4 regions of the Streptomyces sp. DH10 genome follow, and region 1 is predicted to be linked to each of the others. Evidence: riboswitches for the same ligand, from Rfam matches in the RefSeq annotation. Region 1 holds a riboswitch; each other region holds the start of a gene.

Region 1 (4,562 bases):
CGGGCGACCGTACGCCGGGGCAGGTCGCCCAGTGGCGTGCCGTCGAGGGTGACGACTCCGGCGGTCGGCGTGAGCAACCCGGCCAGCAGCCGCAGCAGCGTGGACTTGCCGGAGCCGTTGGGGCCGAGGACGCCGACGGTGGAGCCGGTCTCCGGCGCGAGGACGACACCGTCGAGGACGAGGCGCCCGCCGGCCCGGCGACCGACCCTCTCGGCGCGCAGCCCGGCACCGCTCACCGCCGCCTCCACCCCGCTCACCGCACCTTCCGTGTCCGGTACAGCACCGCCACGAACGCCGGCACGCCGATCAGCGACGTCACGACTCCCACCGGCACCTCCTGCGGATCCAGGACCGTACGGGCGAGCGTGTCCACCCACACCAGGAACACCGCACCGGCGAGTGCGGTGACCGGCAGCAGCCGGACGTGCCCCGGACCGGCCAGGGCCCGCGCGGCGTGCGGCAGGACCAGCCCGACGAAGCCGATCGCCCCGGCCGAGCTGACCAGCGCGGCCGTGAGCAGGGCCGTGACGCACAGCAGCACCAGGCGGGTGCGGGCCACCGACACCCCGAGGGCCGCCGCCGCGTCCTGCCCGAAGGAGAAGGCGTCGAGGGTTCGGGCGTGCGACAGGCACACCACCAGCGTCACGGCCAGGACGGCCAGGCACAGCCACACGTCGGTCCAGCCCGCGCCGCCGAGCGAGCCGAGGAGCCAGAACAGCACGCCCCGGGTCGTCTCGGCGTCGGCGGCGGTCATCACGATGAAGGAGGTGAGCGCGGAGAAGAGCTGCATGGCGGCGACTCCCGCGAGGACGACCCGGTCGGTCGTGCCGCCGAGTGTGTGGCTGAGCAGCAGCACCAGCGCGAAGGACACCAGGGCGCCGAGGAACGCTCCCGCGGATACCGAGACGGCGCCGCCGCCCACGCCCAGGACGACGACCACGACCGCGCCGGTGGAGGCGCCGGAGGACACCCCGAGCACGAAGGGGTCGGCGAGCGGGTTGCGCAGCAGCGACTGCATCACCGCCCCGCACACGGCCAGTCCGGCCCCGCACACGGCCGCGAGCAGCGTGCGCGGCAGTCGCAGCTGCCAGACGATCCCGTCGCGGATGGGCGTGAGGTCCGAGCTGCCGAGTCCGAGGTGGGCCGCGACGGCGGACCAGACGTCCGCGACCCGGATGTCGGCCGGGCCGACGGTGATCGCCAGGGCCAGGGAGACCACCAGCAGCAAGGCGCCCGCGACACCGAGCGCGGGTCCGCGGACCGTCACTTCACGAGCCCGAACTCGCGCAGTCCGGCGGCTACCTTCTCCACTCCCTCGACCGTGCGGATGGTCGGGTTCATGGCCTGCCCGCTGAGCAGCACGTACCGCTTGTGCCTGACCGCCTCCATGTTCCTGGTGACCGGGTTGGACTCCAGGAAGGCGATCTTCTTCGCGGCCGACTCGGCGGTCTGCGACTTGCGGGTGAGGTCGCCGATGACGAGGACGTCGGGGTCGCGTTCGGCGACCGTCTCCCAGTTGATCTGCGGCCACTCCTCGTGCGTGTCGTCGAAGACGTTCTTCGCGCCGAGGGCCCGCGTGATGACGCCGGGCGCTCCGCAACAGCCCGCCATGTACGGCGACTCGGAGTTGGCGAACCAGTACAGGAGGGTGACGTCGGAGGCGTCGACGCCCCGTGTGGCCTTGGCCATGCGCCGCTGGAGGGAGGCGACGAGCTTGTCGCCCCGTTCCCGCACGCCGAACACGGTCGCCAGGTCGCGTACTTCGCCGTAGACGGTGTCGATGCCCAGCGCCTTGGCGCGCGCGCCGTCGCCGCCCCCGGAGTTGTCCTTGCCGGCGCAGTCCGACGGGGAGACGTACGTGGGCACGCCGAGCTTCTCGAACTGCTCGCGGGTGGCGACGCCGCCCTTGCCGAGGGTGGAGACGAAGGAGGCGGCGACGAAGTCGGGGCCGGCGTCCAGGACCCGTTCGAAGGACGGGTTGTTGTCGGAGATGCGCGGCACCTTCGCGTTGGCCTTCGCCAGCCCCTTCATCACCGGGTCGGTCCAGGTGGCCGTGCCCGCGAGGCGGTCGGCGAGGCCGAGGGAGAGCAGGATCTCGGTGGTGCCCTGGTTGAGGGAGACGGCGTGTCGCGGCGCGGCCTCGACGCGTACCTCGTGCCCGCAGTTGTCGAGGGTGACGGCGGCCTTCTCGGCGGTGGCCTTCGAGTCGCCGCAGCCGGTCAGGAGCAGGGAGCCGGCCGCGAGCAGGACGGCGGCACGGGCGGGTCGGGCAGGTCGGGCGAGGGGCACGGAAACCAGTCCTCAGTCGTCGAGGGCTCGATCGCGGAGCCCGGTCGTACGGTGCTCCCCCGCCGCGGACCGCCGCGGGGGCCGCCAGCAGGTCTTCGGACTCGGGTTCGTCCGGTACGGGGCGCCTTCCCGGACGTCACACGCCGTCCAGTGGCCGAGGCCCCGCCCGTCCCCCTCACCGCTGCGCGTCAGTTCCGGATTCGCACCGGATTCCCTGACCCACGTACATGGGTTCGACTGGCCTCGGCAAGCTATCACGGAGGGCGCCGGGGAATCACCGCGCACCGTCCGTCGTTGTGCGGACGACAGTTCTTCCGCGACTTTCGAGGAGGCCGCCGGTGTACGGCGACGAGGCAACGGTCCGCAGGATCCTCACCGGGCTCGGCGACACCTGGGCCGTGGTGGGCCTGTCGTCGAACGAGCAGCGCGCGGCGTACGGCGTCGCCGCCGTGCTCCAGCGCTACGGCAAGCGCGTCGTGCCCGTGCACCCGAAGGCGGAGACGGTGCACGGCGAGCAGGGGTACGCCAGTCTGGCGGACATCCCCTTCGACGTGGACGTCGTGGACGTGTTCGTGAACAGCGATCTCGCCGGAGCCGTCGCGGACGAGGCGGCCGCGAAGGGCGCGAAGGCGGTGTGGTTCCAGCTCGGCGTCATCGACGAGGCGGCGTACGACCGGACCCGTGCCGCGGGACTGGAGATGGTGATGGACCGCTGCCCGGCGATCGAGATCCCCCGGCTCGGGCAGTGACCTCAACGATTCCTCATCGCCGCCTACAGAATTCCTGAAACACTTCCCAGGAAATACCCGCGCCCGGTCAAGGCTGCGCAACTCGCCTTCTGCCGCCGGATAATCGATTCCTAATCTGAGGCCTCTTGCTCGCCGAACTCTCCGAGTTCATTTATGAGAGGCCCTTGAATTCATGGTAAGAGACGGCCTCCGCCGGGATGTCGGACTGATCGGCCTCATGTGGGCGTCGGTCGGCTCCATCATCGGCTCCGGCTGGTTGTACGGCGCCGAGAAGGCGGTCGTGGCGGCCGGCCCCGCGGCGATCCTGTCCTGGCTGATCGGCGCGGTCGCGATCGTGCTGCTGGCACTGGTGCACGCGGAACTCGGCGGCATGTTCCCGGTCGCGGGCGGCACTGCGCGCTATCCGCACTACGCGTTCGGCGGTCTCGCCGGCATGTCCTTCGGCTGGTTCTCCTGGCTCCAGGCGGCGACCGTGGCCCCGATCGAGGTCGAGGCCATGATCGGCTACGCCGGGCACTGGCACTGGGCCCAGGGCTTCCAGCACGCCGAGGACGGGACGCTGACGACGAGCGGGTTCGTCGTCGCCGTCGTCCTCATGGCCGTGTTCGTCGTCATCAACTTCCTCGGCGTGCGGATCCTGGCGCACACCAACAGCGCCGCCACCTGGTGGAAGGTGGCCGTGCCGCTGGCCGCGATCTTCATCATCGCGGCCGGCAACTTCCACCCGGGCAACTTCACCGAGCACGGCTTCGCGCCTTTCGGTGCCCACGGCGTGCTGAGCGCCGTCAGTTCCAGCGGCATCATCTTCGCCCTGCTGGGCTTCGAGCAGGCGATCCAGCTGGCGGGCGAGAGCCGCGACCCGGCCCGTGACCTGCCCCGCGCGACGCTCGGCTCGGTCGCCATCGGAGCCGCGATCTACGTCCTGCTCCAGATCGTCTTCATCGCCGCCCTGCCGCTGACCGCCTTCGCGCACGGCTGGGCCAAGCTCGACTACCCCGGCCTCAGCGGCCCTTGGGCGGGACTGGCCACCCTGCTGGGGCTCGGCTGGCTGAGCGTGGTGCTGTACCTGGACGCGGTCGTCTCACCCGGCGGCACCGGACTGATCTACACCACCGCCACCTCCCGCGTCTCCTACGGTCTGGCCCGCAACGGCTACGCGCCGAAGATCTTCACGCGCACCGACGCGCGCGGCGTGCCCTGGTTCGGGCTGATCGTCTCCTTCGTGACCGGCGTGGTCTGCTTCCTGCCGTTCCCGAGCTGGCAGCAATTGGTCGGCTTCATCACCTCGGCGAGCGTGCTGATGTACGCGGGCGCCCCACTGGCGTACGGCGTCTTCGCCGACCGCCTGCCCCACCGCGAACGGCCTTACCGCCTGCCCGGCGGGAACGTCGTCTCCCCGCTGTCGTTCGTGGTGGCCAACCTCATCATCTACTGGTCGACCTGGGACACGCTGTGGCGGCTCGGTGTGGCCATCGTCCTCGGTTACGTCCTGCTCGGCGGATACGCCTGGTACGCCACCCGCAA
Region 2 (4,562 bases), on a different contig from region 1:
CGACCGCCGCCGGCACCCCGGCCCGGACCAGACGCGGCAGCAGGTCGGACATGGGGGTCGTGAACGCGAACAGCAGCACCCCCAGGGAGGCCGCCGAGGTGCGCAGCAGCAACTCCCCGGCCCGCAGCGGCCCGTCGCCGGCCAGGGACACGAAACCCTCCGGCCCGCCGACCTGCACGAGCAGCGTCAGCGCGCCGGTCACGCAGAAACCCAGCGGCACCCGGTAGGCCCGCCACAGCCTCCGCCAGGGCACGCCCGCCGGACCCAGCAGCACCACCAGGGCGGTCAGCAGCACCAGAGCCGCGCCCGGCCAGGGCGGCAGCGAGATCGCCAGGAGGGTCAGCCCCAGCCCGAGCACGGCCTTGTCCACGGGATGGCGGCGGCGCCAGCGGCTGCTGTGCGCCGCCGCGTCGATCGGCAGCACGCGGCTCAGGCCCTTTCGGCCGTGGACTCCTCGGCGGCACCGGCCGCCGGGCTCTCGGAGTCCCGGTCCCGCGCCCGCCGCTCACCCTGCCGCCGGCCCCGGCGCAGGCCGAAGTAGTAGGCGAGGACACCGGCGCCGAGAGCCGCCTGGAGGGAGAACAGCGCCGACTCGATCTCACCGGACGGCGGTTCGTACAGGGGCGAGAACCAGGGCTCGTAGTCCGGCTCGATCTCGGTGATCGCCGTCTCGGCCTCGCCGTCGGAGCCCGTGAAGGGCTCCTCCTTGTGGTCGCCGAGACCGAGCGCGAGCGGCAGCACGGCGAGCGCGACCACGACGAGCAGCAGCAGGATGTTGATCTTCGTGTTCCTGCTCATCGGGCCACCGCCTCGGTCTCGCCGCGGGACTGCTTGCCGGCGATGAGCACACCCAGCCGGGTCAGTTCGCCCTTGCTGGACTGCACCAGCAGCCGCATCACGAGGACCGTCAGCAGTCCCTCGCTCACCGCGAGCGGGATCTGGGTGACGGCGAAGATGGAGCCGAACTTGCCGAGCGCGCCCAGGAACCCGCTGCCCGGGTCGGGGAAGGCGAGCGCCAGCTGCACGCTGGTGACGCAGTAGGTGGACAGGTCGGCGACGAACGCCGCGAAGAACACGGCGACCATCAGCGGCGCGCCGTACCGCCGCAGCAGCCGGTACACCGCGTATCCCGCCCAGGGGCCGACGATCGCCATGGAGAAGACGTTGGCGCCCAGCGTGGTCAGACCGCCGTGCGCGAGCAGCAGTGCCTGGAAGAGCAGGGTGATCGTGCCCAGCACCGCCATGACGGGCGGCCGGAACAGGATGGCTCCCAGGCCCGTGCCGGTGGGGTGGGAGCAGCTGCCGGTGACGGACGGCAGTTTCAGGGCGGACAGGACGAACGTGAAGGCGCCGGAGGCACCGAGGAGCAGGGTGCTCTCGGGGTGCTCGCGCACCTCACGGGTGAGCGACCGGACTCCGTGGACGACGAACGGCGCAGACGCGACACCCCAGGCGGCCGCGTGCGCCGGAGGCAGGAAACCCTCGGCAATGTGCATGGCTCAGCAGACCCTCTCCAGCACCTCGTGGATGGTTGACGCGCCTTGGCCGGTCTCCTGGCTCACGGGTCCCACCGCCCGTACTCCGCCTTCCCGGGTTCGTGAGAACCCAGTGGCTGCCCGCGAGGGCTGGAGCCGGACTTCCCGATCACAGTGGCGAGGGCCGCACCGGCATCACACCGGATTTCCCGTTCACCAAGGCGTGGTGACAGTAATGCCGGGATAAGGGCCATGACAAGCCAGCCGAGGGGGCGCGCGAGGGGGCGCGTGAAGGGGCGACCGCTCGCACACCGGCGCAGGAGGGCTCAGTCGTCGCCCTCTCCGTCATCGTCCTCCCCGTTCTCCCAGGACTGCGGAGTCTGTTCCTGCTTGGGCTTGTCCGCCTTCTGCGGCGGGTCGCTGATCGCCTCCGGCGTCGGGCTCGAGAGGCCGGGCGTCGGTTCGGCGGAGGTCGGGGTGCCGGGGGCCGCGGGGGAGGGGGTGACATCGGCCACTGTGCCGGCGGGGGGAGTCGTGGCGGGCGCCGGGGCGGAGGAGAGGGGCTCGGCGGAGCCGGCGGACGAGACGGCGGCCGGGCTGCTCGCGGACGGCGACGCGTCGGGTTCCGTACCCTCCGTCGCGGTCTTGTCGGGCGAGAACCACATCATGCCGGCGAGCATCGCGGCGAGGAACAGCGCCGCCGCGGCCACCGCCGCGGCCAGCCTCCGGTGGTTGCCGGGGCCGTTACGGGGTGCGGAGCGACGTGAACGCCCGCCCGGGGCGGTGCGAGACCCCGTGGGCAGCGCGTACGTGGCCGGGGCGCCGGTGCCGGCCGCCGTGTACGGTCCCGGCCCGGAGGAGGGCACCGGGGACGCCGCGTACGGTCCCGGCCCGGAGGACGGCACCGGGGACGCCGCCTCCGGCAGTGGCTCGGGCAGCCCCTGCCAGGCGCCGCCGGCGAACCACTCGGCGGCCTGCTGTGCCGTGGGCCGGTCCTCGGGCTGCTTGGCGAGCAGGGCGAGGAGGTAGCTCTCGAAGGCCGGCGGCAGACCGGTGACACCGAGCTCGCGGGGCGGTACGGGAACGTTGTCGAGATGCTGGTGGAGGAGTGCGACGGCGGTGTCGGCCTGGAACGGCGGGCGGCCGCTGAGGAGCTGGTAGAGCACGCACCCCAGGGAGTACATGTCGGAGGCGGGACCCGCAGGCCGGCCCAGGGCGCGTTCGGGCGCGAGGTAGAGGCCGGTGCCGACGATCTGGCCGGTGGCGGTGAGCGCGGCGCCCGGGTCGTCGAGGAAGCGCGCGATGCCGAAGTCGCCGATCTTCAGCGTCCCGCCCGCGTCCAGCAGGAGGTTGGCGGGTTTGACGTCCCGGTGCACGATGCCCTGCTGGTGCGCGGCGGCGAGCCCCGCTGCGGCCTGCGCGGCGAGTCCCGCCACCCGCTCGGCCGGGAGCGCGCCGGAGACGGACAGCACCCGGGCGAGGCTGTCGCCCTCGACCAGCTCCATCACCAGGTACAGCCGGTTGTCGTACTCGCCGAAGTCCAGGACACCGACCACGTTGGGGTGATTGAGACGCCCGGCCGTCTGGGCCTCCAGACGGAACCGGGACGCCGCCGTGGCGTCGGTGTCCTGAGGCAGCAGCAGCTTGAGGGCCACCGCTCTGGCGAGCGTCTCGTCGTACGCACGCCAGACCTCTCCCATTCCGCCGCGCCCGATCTCAACGTCCAGCCGGTAGCGGCCCGCTAGCAGCACTCGTCCTCGTCCTCTGCTCGTGGGAAGGTCCTCGCCGCAGGCCGTAACTCCCCGCGTCGGAGCGGAGGTTGGTGGGGGGTGCCGCAGCCGACCCAGGATACTGGCGCCGCGTGACCACTGTTCCCCTTCCTTGCGCCGTCGGGCGCCGGAACCCTCCGCGCGCCGTCAGGCCGCCGCGCCCGCCCCCCGCGCCCGCTCCTTCCGGCGCGGCAGCAGTGTCACCGCCAGGGCGGGTACGGCCGCGAGGACCAGCCAGGGGACGGCTGCCGGGAGGCCGGTGTCGAGCAGGGAGCCGGTGGCCGCGCTGCCGGCGAGGACGATCAGGCCCGAGACGGACGACAGCGCACCCATGTAGAGGCCGATCCGGCCCTCCTCGGCGAGGTCGGGCACCCAGGCGCGGGCGGCGGGCACGACCAGCATCTGCCCCACGGTGAGCAGCACGACGAAACCCGCGGCCGGCAGCAGTCCGGCGGCACCCGTCCAGCCCGCGGGCCGCGCCGCGGCCACCACCGCGAAACCGGACGCGATCAGCAGCAGCCCGGCGGTCATGGAGCGGCGCAGGTCGAGCCGGTCGCCGGCCCAGCGGGTCAGGGGCAGTTGAGCGAACACCACCAGCACCGAGGACAGGGCGAACAGCCAGGACAGCGGCGCCTGGGAGCCCGTCGCGCGCTCCACCTCGTCCGGCAGGGCCAGATACAGCTGGTTGTAGGCCAGCAGGTATGTACCGTACGCACAGCACAGGGCCAGGAAGCGGCGGTTGCGCAGCAACAGGCGCGCCCCGCCCCGCTGCCGGACGCGGACCCTGCCGGGGATGTGCTGCGGCATCAGCCGCAGATGCCCGGCGAGGACGAGCACGAACACCGCGGCACCGGCGAGGCACGCGGTGCGGAAGTCGACGGCGAGCAGCAGCGCGCCGAGCAGCGGCCCGACGAAGGCCCCGGCCTGGCCCGCCACGCTGAACAGGGCCAGGAGACGGGTGCGTGAGCCGTGCCCTTCCTCCTCCCAGACCACCGCCTGGCGGGCCACCTCGGACTCCACGGCGGGCGAGAACAGGGCGGCGGCGAAGCCGATCACGAGCACGGCGCCGATCACGGTCCAGCTCGCCTCCGCGTACCCGAGCCACGCGAACCCGGCGATCCGCAGGACGCAGCCCGCCAGCACGACCGGGCGTACGCCGTAGCGGTCGACGAGTGAGCCGCCCACCACGAACAGGCCCTGCTGGCTGAAGGTGCGCAGGCCGAGGACGAAGCCGACCAGCCAGCCCGCCATGCCGATCGCGGTGCCGAGGTGCTCGGCGAGGAACGGCAGGACGGCGAAGAAGCCGATGTTGAAGGCG
Region 3 (4,562 bases), on a different contig from region 1:
CAGGTCTCCAGGTAGACCGCGGCGGCGCCCTTGCGGCGGCCGCCCTGGTTCACGGCGGCGACCGAGGCGTCGAGGGTCTTCAGGAACGGGACGATGCCGTTGGAGTGGCCGTTGGTACCGCGGATCAGCGAACCGCGCGCACGGATGCGGGAGTACGCGATGCCGATGCCGCCGGCGTGCTTCGACAGCCGCGCCACCTGGTGGTACCTGTCGTAGATCGAGTCCAGCTCGTCCTTGGGGGAGTCGAGCAGGTAGCAGGACGACATCTGGGGGTGCCGCGTGCCGGAGTTGAAGAGGGTGGGGGAGGAGGGGAGGTAGTCGAGCCGGCTCATCAGCCCGTAGAGCGCGGCGACTTCGTCGACGGAGCGGCGGGTGTCGTCCTCGGCGAGACCGGCGGCGACGCGCAGCATGAAGTGCTGGGGCGTCTCGATCACCTTGCGGGTGATCGGGTGCCGGAGCAGGTAGCGGCTGTGCAGCGTGCGCAGGCCGAAGTAGCCGAAGCGGTCGTCGGCGGCCGTGTCGATCAGGGCGTCGAGACGGGCGGCGTGGACGCGCACGAACTCGGCGGTCCGGTCGGCGATGAGGCCCTCCCGGTGCCCCACCGCGACGGACTCGGTGAAGCATGTGACGCCCTGCGAGGCGGCCTCGGCGCGGATCCCGATCGTCAGCAGGCGCGCGGCCAGCCGGGAGTAGGCGGGGTCCTCGGAGATGAGGCCGGCGGCCGCCTCCGTCGCCAGCTCGCGCAACTCCGACTCGTCGGCCCGCGCGGACCGGCCGCGCAGCGCGGCGGCGGCGACCCGGCCGGGGTCGGCGTCGGGGAGGTCGGCGGTCAGCTCGGTCAGGGTCCGCAGCAGCGCGGCACCAGGACCGTCTTGCTCTTCTTCGGCGGCTGAGACCGGATCGGCTGGCGCGATGGTCACGTGGGGCTCTCCCTCGCTCGGCACGGGGGCCTCGCAGGGCAGCGGGCAGCACGCGAGCGCACGCGGCGTCGCGTCCACCGGCCCACTCCGCGAGGCCCGGACGTCAGGGCGCACCGGCCGGGCGGCCGGGCGCGCTGTCGGCAGGTCCTCGGACTGAAGCCTGTGCGCGAACACGCACAAGTACACCGTTGCGGGACAGTTCCGGATTCGCACCGGATTCCCCTGCGGCGACAGCGAGCATGAGCATACATCTTGTGCCGGGTTGAGAAAGCACCCCTAGATGTAGTGCCGCGACGGTTTCACCCGCTTCTGGCGAGGATGCCTCGGCGTTTACGCCGGGGAGCAATCGCCTCCTGTCGGCCGCGACGCGGAGCGTCGCCGCGTCGGCTCTTTGTCCGGCGAGGGGCGCCCGCCCACGGCTGCCCGGCGGAGCCGGGGAATGCGAACAGTCGTCCCGCGGGTCACCTGCTGTGGTGAGTGCGGGGCGAATAGCGGTTGTGTGTGCGGATGTCGTACTACGGTCCGATGCCATGAGGCTGGTCGTGCAGGTGAAGTTGCTGCCGACGCCCGAGCAGGCGTCGGCGCTTGAGGCGACCCTGCGCGCCTGCAACCGGGCCGCCACCTACGCTTCGCAGGTTGCCTTCGCCGAGAACCTCAAGGACAACCTTCAGGCCGGAAACCTGGGCTCGCCCACCTCCAAGCGGCACCGCAGGGCGGTCGGCTCACCGATCGCCTTCCGCCCGGAGGCGGCCCAGCCGTTCGACGACCGTTGCCTGTCGTGGCAGTACGACGCACGCACGGTGTCCATCTGGACCGTCGCCGGGCGGATGAAGGGCATCCGCTTTGTCTGCTCCCCCGAGCAGCTCAAGACCCTCGTGCAGTACTGCAAGGGCGAGAGCGACCTCGTCCAGCGCGGCAGGAAGTGGTTCCTGATCGCCACCTGCGACATCCCCGGCCCGGAGGTGTACGAGCCTGCCGATTGGATCGGGGTCGACCGGGGCATCGTGAACCTCGCCACCACCAGCGACGGCACCAACCACCAGGGCCGCCGCTTGTCCCGCTACTGGCGCTGGCAGGCCCGCAAACGTGCCGAACTCCAGGCCAGGCGGACCCGCTCGGCCACCCGCCGCGCACAGAAGGAACGCCGCCATGCCACCCATGTGAACCACCGGATCAGCAAGGAGATCGTGTCCGTTGCCCAACGCACCGGTCGCGGCATTGCCGTCGAGCACCTCGGCGGGATCCGCGAGCGGGTACGGCTACGGGGTCACCAGCGGGGCACCCTCTCCTCATGGCCCTTCCACCAGCTCGGACACCACCTCGCCTACAAAGCTCGTAAGGCCGGGGTGCCATTCCTGGAAGTGGACGCACGACATACCTCGCAGCGCTGCCCGCGCTGCGGTCACACCGAGCGGGCCAACCGGCCCACCCGGGACTATTTCCGCTGTCGTCGGTGCGGGCTCGCTGGCCCCGCCGACGTCGTAGCCGGGGTCAACGTGCGCGACCGCGCACGCTCGGCGTGGGCATTCGTCACCATGCCCGTCCCACACCCGGTCTGACCGGAGAGGGGAGATGCGACCCGTGACCGTCCTGTCGTAGGGGGCAGTCGGGAGCGCGACGAGGTGTGAACGACCGAGCCAACAAGCTCGGCCGTTCAGGGCCGAGAAGGTGACAGCGTCAACTCGTAGGTGAGGAGAGTGATGTCGGCAAGCTCCGGAAGCGGGTTCCAGTCGCGCTCCGGGGTACGGACGAAGCCGAGGCGTTCGTAGATGCGGTGGGCGGAGTGCATGGTGCGCTGTGTCGACAGGACGACGCGGACACAGCCGTCCGTCGCACGGGCGCGGTCGACGCAGGCGCGGACGAGGGCCTCTCCGGCGCCGCGCCCGCGGGCCTCGTGGGCGACGGCGAGCATCCGTATCTCGGCTTCCGAGGGCCGGGCGATGTCGGCCATGGGACCGCCGGAGGGGACGAAGGTGACACCACCGAGGACGTGTTCGCCTTGGGTGGCCACGAGGACGTCCGCGGCGGCGGCCCGCTTGGCCACGTCCCTGAGTTCGCCGAGGTATCCGTCGCTCTCCCCGAAGTCGAGGAGGCCGTCCTTCAGGTAGGCCTGGGCGGTGATCTCGCCGAGGGCGTCGTATTCGGCGGGCTTCACCCGCCGGATGAGGATGTCCATGGTCCGAGTGTGCGAGACGGGTATGACAACGGGCCGCCGGTTTCTCGCCGACGGCCCGCTGTCACCTGCGAGTCAGTGCGAGGTGCCGGCCGTCGCCGGCGGAAGCTCCACCTGGACGCCGGGGTCGCCCGCGTCCGCCGTGTAGTCCTCCGGCTTGGTCTCGTCGATGCCGTCGGGGGCCTTCAGCGCCCGGAGGACGAAGGTCAGGACGACGGTGACGACGACGTTCAGGACGAACGCCGTGAGGCCGATGTAACCGATCTCGCCGATGCCCGGGATCTCCTTCGACGAGCCGCCGAAGTGCTTCTGGGTCGGGGAGGCGACGCCGTACGCGGCGACCGTGCCGTAGACCATGCCGACCGCCCAGCCCGCGAGCAGGGCCCAGCGGTGGAACCAGCGGGTGAACAGGCCGCCGACCAGGGCCGGGAAGGTCTGGAGGATCCAGATGCCGCCGAGCAGCTGGAAGTTGATGGCGACCGTCTTGTCCATGGTGAGGACGAAGGCCAGCGCGCCCACCTTCACCAGCAGGGAGACCAGCTTCGAGACCTTGGTCTCCTGGGCGGGCGTGGCGTCGGGCTTGATGAAGTCCTTGTAGATGTTGCGGGTGAAGAGGTTCGCGGCCGCGATGGACATGATGGCCGCCGGGACCAGGGCCCCGATGCCGATCGCCGCGAAGGCCACGCCGGCGAACCAGTCCGGGAACATGGTCTCGAACAGCTGCGGGATCGCCAGCTGACCGTTCTGCACCTTGATCCCGGCCGCGATCGCCATGAAGCCGAGCAGCGCGAGCAGGCCCAGCATCAGCGAATACAGCGGCAGGATCGTGGTGTTGCGGCGGATCACCTCACGGCTCCTCGAGGACAGCGTCGCCGTGATCGAGTGCGGGTACATGAAGAGCGCGAGCGCGGAGCCCAGCGCCAGCGTGGCGTACGTCCACTGCCCCGCCTCCGGCGGCACCAGCGCTCCGCGCGGCGCGCCCGTCGCCGGGTTGGTCTGACCGTACGCCTCGCCGGCCTTGGCGAAGATCTCGTCGAAGCCGCCCAGCTTGATCGGGATGTAGATGATCGCCACCGCGATGACGATGTAGATCAGGGTGTCCTTCACGAACGCGATCAGCGCCGGTGCCCGCAGCCCCGACGAGTACGTGTACGCCGCCAGCACACCGAAGGCGATCAGCAGCGGCAGGTCCTTGATGAACCAGTTGGTGTCCTCACCGCCGCCGACGCCCATCACGTCCAGCACGGCCTGGATGCCGACCAGTTGGAGCGCGATGTACGGCATCGTCGCGAGGATGCCGGTGAGGGCCACGGCCAGGGAGAGGCCCTTGGAGCCGAAGCGGCCGCGCACGAAGTCGGACGTCGTCACGTACCCGTGCTTGTGCGAGACCGACCACAGGCGCGGGAGGAACGTGAAGATCAGCGGGTACACCAGGATGGTGTACGGCACGGCGAAGAAGCCGGCCGCGC
Region 4 (4,562 bases), on a different contig from region 1:
GCGGACCGGGCGGGCGACCAGTGGGAGGCAGCGGCGGGGTGACGGCGGCGGGAGCGGGGCGGAGCGGGGCACTCGGCCGGGAAGCCCCGCGTACGCCCCGGCGCATGGGCATGGGCGCGTGGTGGGGGGTCGGGCGGTTGCGCCCGGACGACGGGGCTCGCACCCGCAGCAGACGCCCGCACCCAGCCGGACCGCGAGGGCGGGACGCCCGGGTCGGCGGAGTGACGGTTGCGCCCTGAGGTGGGGGCGGCGGCACCCCGCACACCATGGTCTCCGTACTCACAAGGGCGTGAGCGGCGCCCGGGGGGGCGCCGGGCCTGGACGTCCCGGTGCCGCCGGACCGGCCGACCGAGCCGGCCGGTCCGGTGGCAGCGGGACGTCCACGGAGTTCAGGGCGGAAAGTCAGCGGCCTTGGCCGTACCCGCGCAGCTGGTCCTGGGCCTGCGCCAGCTGCTCACCGGACAGCAGGCTCGGGGACAGGCCCGGTACCGACGCGGCGGTCAGCCACAGGCGGCACATCCATTCCAGCTGGGCGGTGCGGTCGTAGGCCTGGTCCAGTGTCGTGCCGTGGGTGACGGTGCCGTGGTTCTGGAGGAGGCAACCGGAGCGGTCGGCGAGGGCGCGGAGCATGTTCTCGGCCAACTCGTCGGTGCCGTACGTGGCATACGGGGCAACCCGGACCGGTCCGCCGAGCGCGGCGGCCATGTAGTGGATCGGCGGCAGCTCGCTCACGAGCGTCGATACGGCCGTCGCGTGCACGGCGTGGGTGTGGACGACGGCACCGGCGTCAGTCGTGCGGTAGACCGCGAGGTGCATGGGCAGCTCGCTGGTCGGGACGAGTGCGCCGAGGACCTGGCGGCCGTCGAGGTCGACACCGGTCACGTCGTCCGGCTTCAGGCGGTCGTAGGGGACGCCCGAGGGCGTGACCAGGACCGTGTCCCCGACGCGCACCGAGACGTTCCCGGACGTGCCGACGACGAGTCCGTCGGAGACGGTCCGGCGGGCCGTCGTGACGAGTTCCTCCCAGGCGCGTGCCTCCTCGGGGCGCACCCCCCTCCGCCGCGGCTCCCCCGCATCCTGTCCGCCGCCCCGGACGCCTCCCGCGTCCCACCCGTCGTCTCGCTGCTCAGCCATGCGGCGATCCTGCCAGGCAGCCCCTCAACGCGCCGCCGGGTGGGGGCACTTTAGGCCGGAAGCCGAGCTTCTCCGGTGGATTCGCCGCTCGACGGTGGACGGCTGGACGCAGCCGCCCTCGCTCGACATCGCATACAACGGCTCGGGAGCCTGCCGGGTGATCAAAATCTCTTCGAAGGGTCACTCGATCGGCTGAAACGGTTCGGGCGCGGGGCCTAGCCCTTAGGGGCGCTGGGAGCGTGACAGCAGGGCGGAACGGTAACCCTAGATTGCGGACACCCCTGCGCCCCTCCCAGTTCATCTTCCGTTCACTCGGGTTACCTACGTTCGTCCAGCCAATGACCTCGAACGATTGCCTGGGTAAATGGAAAGCTTCTCGCTGATCCTCGCGATTGTGGTGATAACCGCACTCGCGTTCGATTTCACGAACGGTTTCCACGACACGGCGAACGCGATGGCCACGACCATTTCCACCGGTGCCATGAGGCCCAAGGTCGCCGTCGCCATGTCCGCCGTCCTCAACCTGGTCGGTGCCTTCCTGTCGGTGGAAGTCGCCAACACGATCTCCAAGGGCCTCGTCGACGAGGCCGGCATCCGTCCCGAGGTCATCTTCGCCGCCCTGGTCGGCGCGATCCTCTGGAACCTGCTGACCTGGCTGGTCGGCCTGCCGTCGAGTTCCTCGCACGCCCTGATGGGCGGCCTGATCGGCGCCACGATCGCCTCGGCGGGCGTCGGCGCGGTGCACGGTGACGTCCTGGTCACCAAGGTGCTCATCCCGGCGATCGCCGCCCCGCTGGTCGCGGGCCTCGCGGCGCTGCTCGCCACACGGCTGACGTACTCCCTCGGCAAGAAGGCCGACGGCAAGGCCTCCGAGAAGGGCTACCGCGCCGGCCAGATCGCCTCCGCGGGCCTGGTCTCCCTGGCCCACGGCACCAACGACGCCCAGAAGACGATGGGTGTCATCACCCTCGCCCTGGTCGCCGGCGGCGCCGTCGCCCCCGACTCCGACCCGCCCATGTGGGTCATCCTGTCGGCGGGCATCGCCATCGCGCTCGGCACGTACCTCGGCGGCTGGCGCATCATCCGGACCATGGGCAAGGGCCTGACCGACCTCCAGCCGCAGCAGGGCTTCGCCGCCCAGACCAGCGCGGCGACGGTCATCCTGGCCTCCTCGCACCTCGGCTTCTCGCTCTCCACGACGCACTCCGTGTCCGGCTCCGTGATGGGCGCGGGCCTCGGCCGCAAGGGCGGCGTCGTCCGCTGGTCGACGGCGACGCGGATGTTCGTCGCGTGGGGTCTGACGCTGCCGGCAGCGGCCCTGGTGGCCGCGCTCGCCGAGTACGTCACCGGCTTCGGCAGCTGGGGCACCGCGGTGGTGGCCGTCTTCCTCGTCGCCTCCAGCGCGGCGATCTGGAAGATCTCGCGGCGTGAGGTCGTCGACCACACCAACGTCAACGACACCGACGAGGCGGAGCCCGCCGGTGTGGTGACCACGGCGATGGCAGCGGTGACGCCGCCGCCGGCCGGCACGGCAACGGAGGCGGCGGAGGACCCGGTGCCGTCGTTCCCGGCGCAGGCCACCGCCGAGCGGACGCCCTCGACGACCACCACGGTCTGACCCCGCCGACCCGTAACAAGGAAGAGTCTCCGATATGAAGATCGACTGGGCGGCCCTCGGCTCCGTCTTCGGCGTCAGCCTCGTGGTCACCGTGGCCCTGGTGGCCCTGTTCACCCTCGGCATCACCGGCCTGTCCCGCCGCGAACGGGCGGTGGCCCAGGGCGGATCCGCGGGCCTCGCGGTCACCGGCGCGTACGCGTGCTTCGCGGCGTGCGCGGCGGCTGTGGGGTACGGGATCTATCTGATCGTGGCCTGACGGCCCGACCGCACGAGGTTCCCGACGGGCGGGACAGGACTTCGGTCCTGTCCCGCCCGTCCTCGTGTGACAGGGGGCGGTGTGGGCTTCTCCACAGTCTCCCCTCGCAGGTCAACGGCAAGTTGACGGCTGTTCCCGGCCGTGGTGGACTGCCGGGGCCAGTAACGGCGGCAGGAGAGGAAGCCGGTGGAAGTCCGGCGCGGTCCCGCCACTGTCACCGGGGTAGCGATTCCCCGGGAGCCAGGAACTCTCACCGCCGGTCTAGTCGAACCAGGGCGCGGACACCCTGAGTGAGGACATATCGCCATGCGCGGCTGCCGATCGAAGTTCAGTACCCCACCCCTGCCTGCCCCTACGGACGGCTGAGCCCATGGGTGCCGGTCGCGTCTTCGCGTACGGCGCCGCCGCCGGTCTGATCGGTGACCTGCTGCTCGGCGATCCTCGCCGGGGGCATCCGGTCGCCGTGTTCGGGCGGGCCGCGGGAGCCGTGGAACGGGTGTTGTGGCGGGACCACCGGGGCTGGGGCGCGCTGCACACCGTGGTGTGCGCGGGAGGAGCCGTCGCGCTCGGGAGCGTCGCCGCGCGGGCCGTGCGTGACTCCGCCGTCGCCTCCGCCGCGCTGACCGGTGCCGCCACCTGGGCCGTGGTCGGGGGGACTTCGCTCGCGCGGGAGGCGCGGGCCATCGGGCGTGCCCTGGAGGCGGGGGACGTCGACGGGGCACGGGTGCGGCTGCCGCATCTGTGCGGGCGGGATCCGCAGGCGCTCGACGCCGACGGGATCGCGCGGGCCGTGGTCGAGTCCGTCGCCGAGAACACCTCCGACGCGGTCGTGGGGGCGCTCGTGTGGGGGGCCGTCGGCGGTGTGCCGGGACTCCTCGGGTTCCGCGCCGTCAACACCCTCGACGCCATGGTCGGGCACAAGTCGGCCCGGTACCGGCGTTACGGATGGGCCTCCGCCCGGCTGGACGACCTGGCGGGCTGGCCGGGGGCCCGGCTGACCGCCGTGCTCGCGGCCCTGGCGGGAGACGATCCACGGGGAGCCGTACGGGCCTGGCGCGCCGACGCCGCCAAGCATCCGAGCCCCAACGCCGGGCCCGTGGAGGCCTCGTTCGCGGGGGCGCTCGGGGTGCGGCTGGGCGGGACCTTGTCGTACGGCGGGCGCGTCGAGCACCGGCCCGTGCTCAACGGGGCCGGGCGCGCCGTCGCCACCCGGGACATCGAACGGGCCGTACGGCTGTCCAGGCGTGTCGGCTGGCTCGCGCTCGGCGTCTGTGTCGCCGCGCGCCGCATCGCGAAAGGGCGTACGTCATGACGGGCGGTGGGCTTCTCGTCGCCGGTACCACCTCCGACGCAGGCAAGAGCGTCGTGACCGCGGGGATCTGCCGGTGGCTGGTGCGGCAGGGCGTCAAGGTGGCGCCCTTCAAGGCGCAGAACATGTCCCTCAACTCCTTCGTGACGAAGGAAGGCGCCGAGATCGGGCGAGCGCAGGCCATGCAGGCGCAGGCCTGCCGCGTCGAGCCGACCGCGCTGATGAACCCGGTGCTGCTCAAGCCC

The links. A riboswitch is a leader RNA that binds a small molecule or an ion and turns the genes downstream of it on or off. The one in region 1 is predicted to bind cobalamin.
Region 2: another riboswitch for cobalamin. It lies ahead of QC385_RS23585 (energy-coupling factor ABC transporter permease); the one in region 1 lies ahead of QC385_RS03035 (ABC transporter substrate-binding protein).
Region 3: another riboswitch for cobalamin. It lies ahead of QC385_RS34715 (ribonucleoside-diphosphate reductase subunit alpha); the one in region 1 lies ahead of QC385_RS03035 (ABC transporter substrate-binding protein).
Region 4: another riboswitch for cobalamin. It lies ahead of QC385_RS37925 (cobalamin biosynthesis protein); the one in region 1 lies ahead of QC385_RS03035 (ABC transporter substrate-binding protein).

What each region holds. Positions count from the first base shown of each region.
Region 1 is NZ_JARVKU010000001.1:690,800-695,361, forward strand. Features, by position in the region: gene QC385_RS03025 (ABC transporter ATP-binding protein) at 1-236, opposite strand, end outside; gene QC385_RS03030 (FecCD family ABC transporter permease) at 254-1,267, opposite strand; gene QC385_RS03035 (ABC transporter substrate-binding protein) at 1,264-2,289, opposite strand; cobalamin riboswitch at 2,373-2,531, opposite strand; gene QC385_RS03040 (CoA-binding protein) at 2,628-3,038, shown strand; gene QC385_RS03045 (APC family permease) at 3,211-4,562, shown strand, end outside.
Region 2 is NZ_JARVKU010000011.1:216,829-221,390, reverse strand. Features, by position in the region: gene cbiQ (cobalt ECF transporter T component CbiQ) at 1-424, opposite strand, end outside; gene QC385_RS23590 (energy-coupling factor ABC transporter substrate-binding protein) at 430-798, opposite strand; gene QC385_RS23585 (energy-coupling factor ABC transporter permease) at 795-1,496, opposite strand; cobalamin riboswitch at 1,527-1,711, opposite strand; gene QC385_RS23580 (serine/threonine-protein kinase) at 1,802-3,226, opposite strand; gene QC385_RS23575 (MDR family MFS transporter) at 3,392-4,562, opposite strand, start outside.
Region 3 is NZ_JARVKU010000022.1:109,034-113,595, reverse strand. Features, by position in the region: gene QC385_RS34715 (ribonucleoside-diphosphate reductase subunit alpha) at 1-920, opposite strand, end outside; cobalamin riboswitch at 1,043-1,167, opposite strand; gene QC385_RS34710 (RNA-guided endonuclease InsQ/TnpB family protein) at 1,451-2,479, shown strand; gene QC385_RS34705 (GNAT family N-acetyltransferase) at 2,575-3,096, opposite strand; gene mctP (monocarboxylate uptake permease MctP) at 3,169-4,562, opposite strand, start outside.
Region 4 is NZ_JARVKU010000027.1:60,525-65,086, forward strand. Features, by position in the region: gene QC385_RS37910 (class II aldolase/adducin family protein) at 403-1,134, opposite strand; gene QC385_RS37915 (inorganic phosphate transporter) at 1,499-2,752, shown strand; gene QC385_RS37920 (hypothetical protein) at 2,787-3,008, shown strand; cobalamin riboswitch at 3,137-3,277, shown strand; gene QC385_RS37925 (cobalamin biosynthesis protein) at 3,379-4,320, shown strand; gene QC385_RS37930 (cobyric acid synthase) at 4,317-4,562, shown strand, end outside.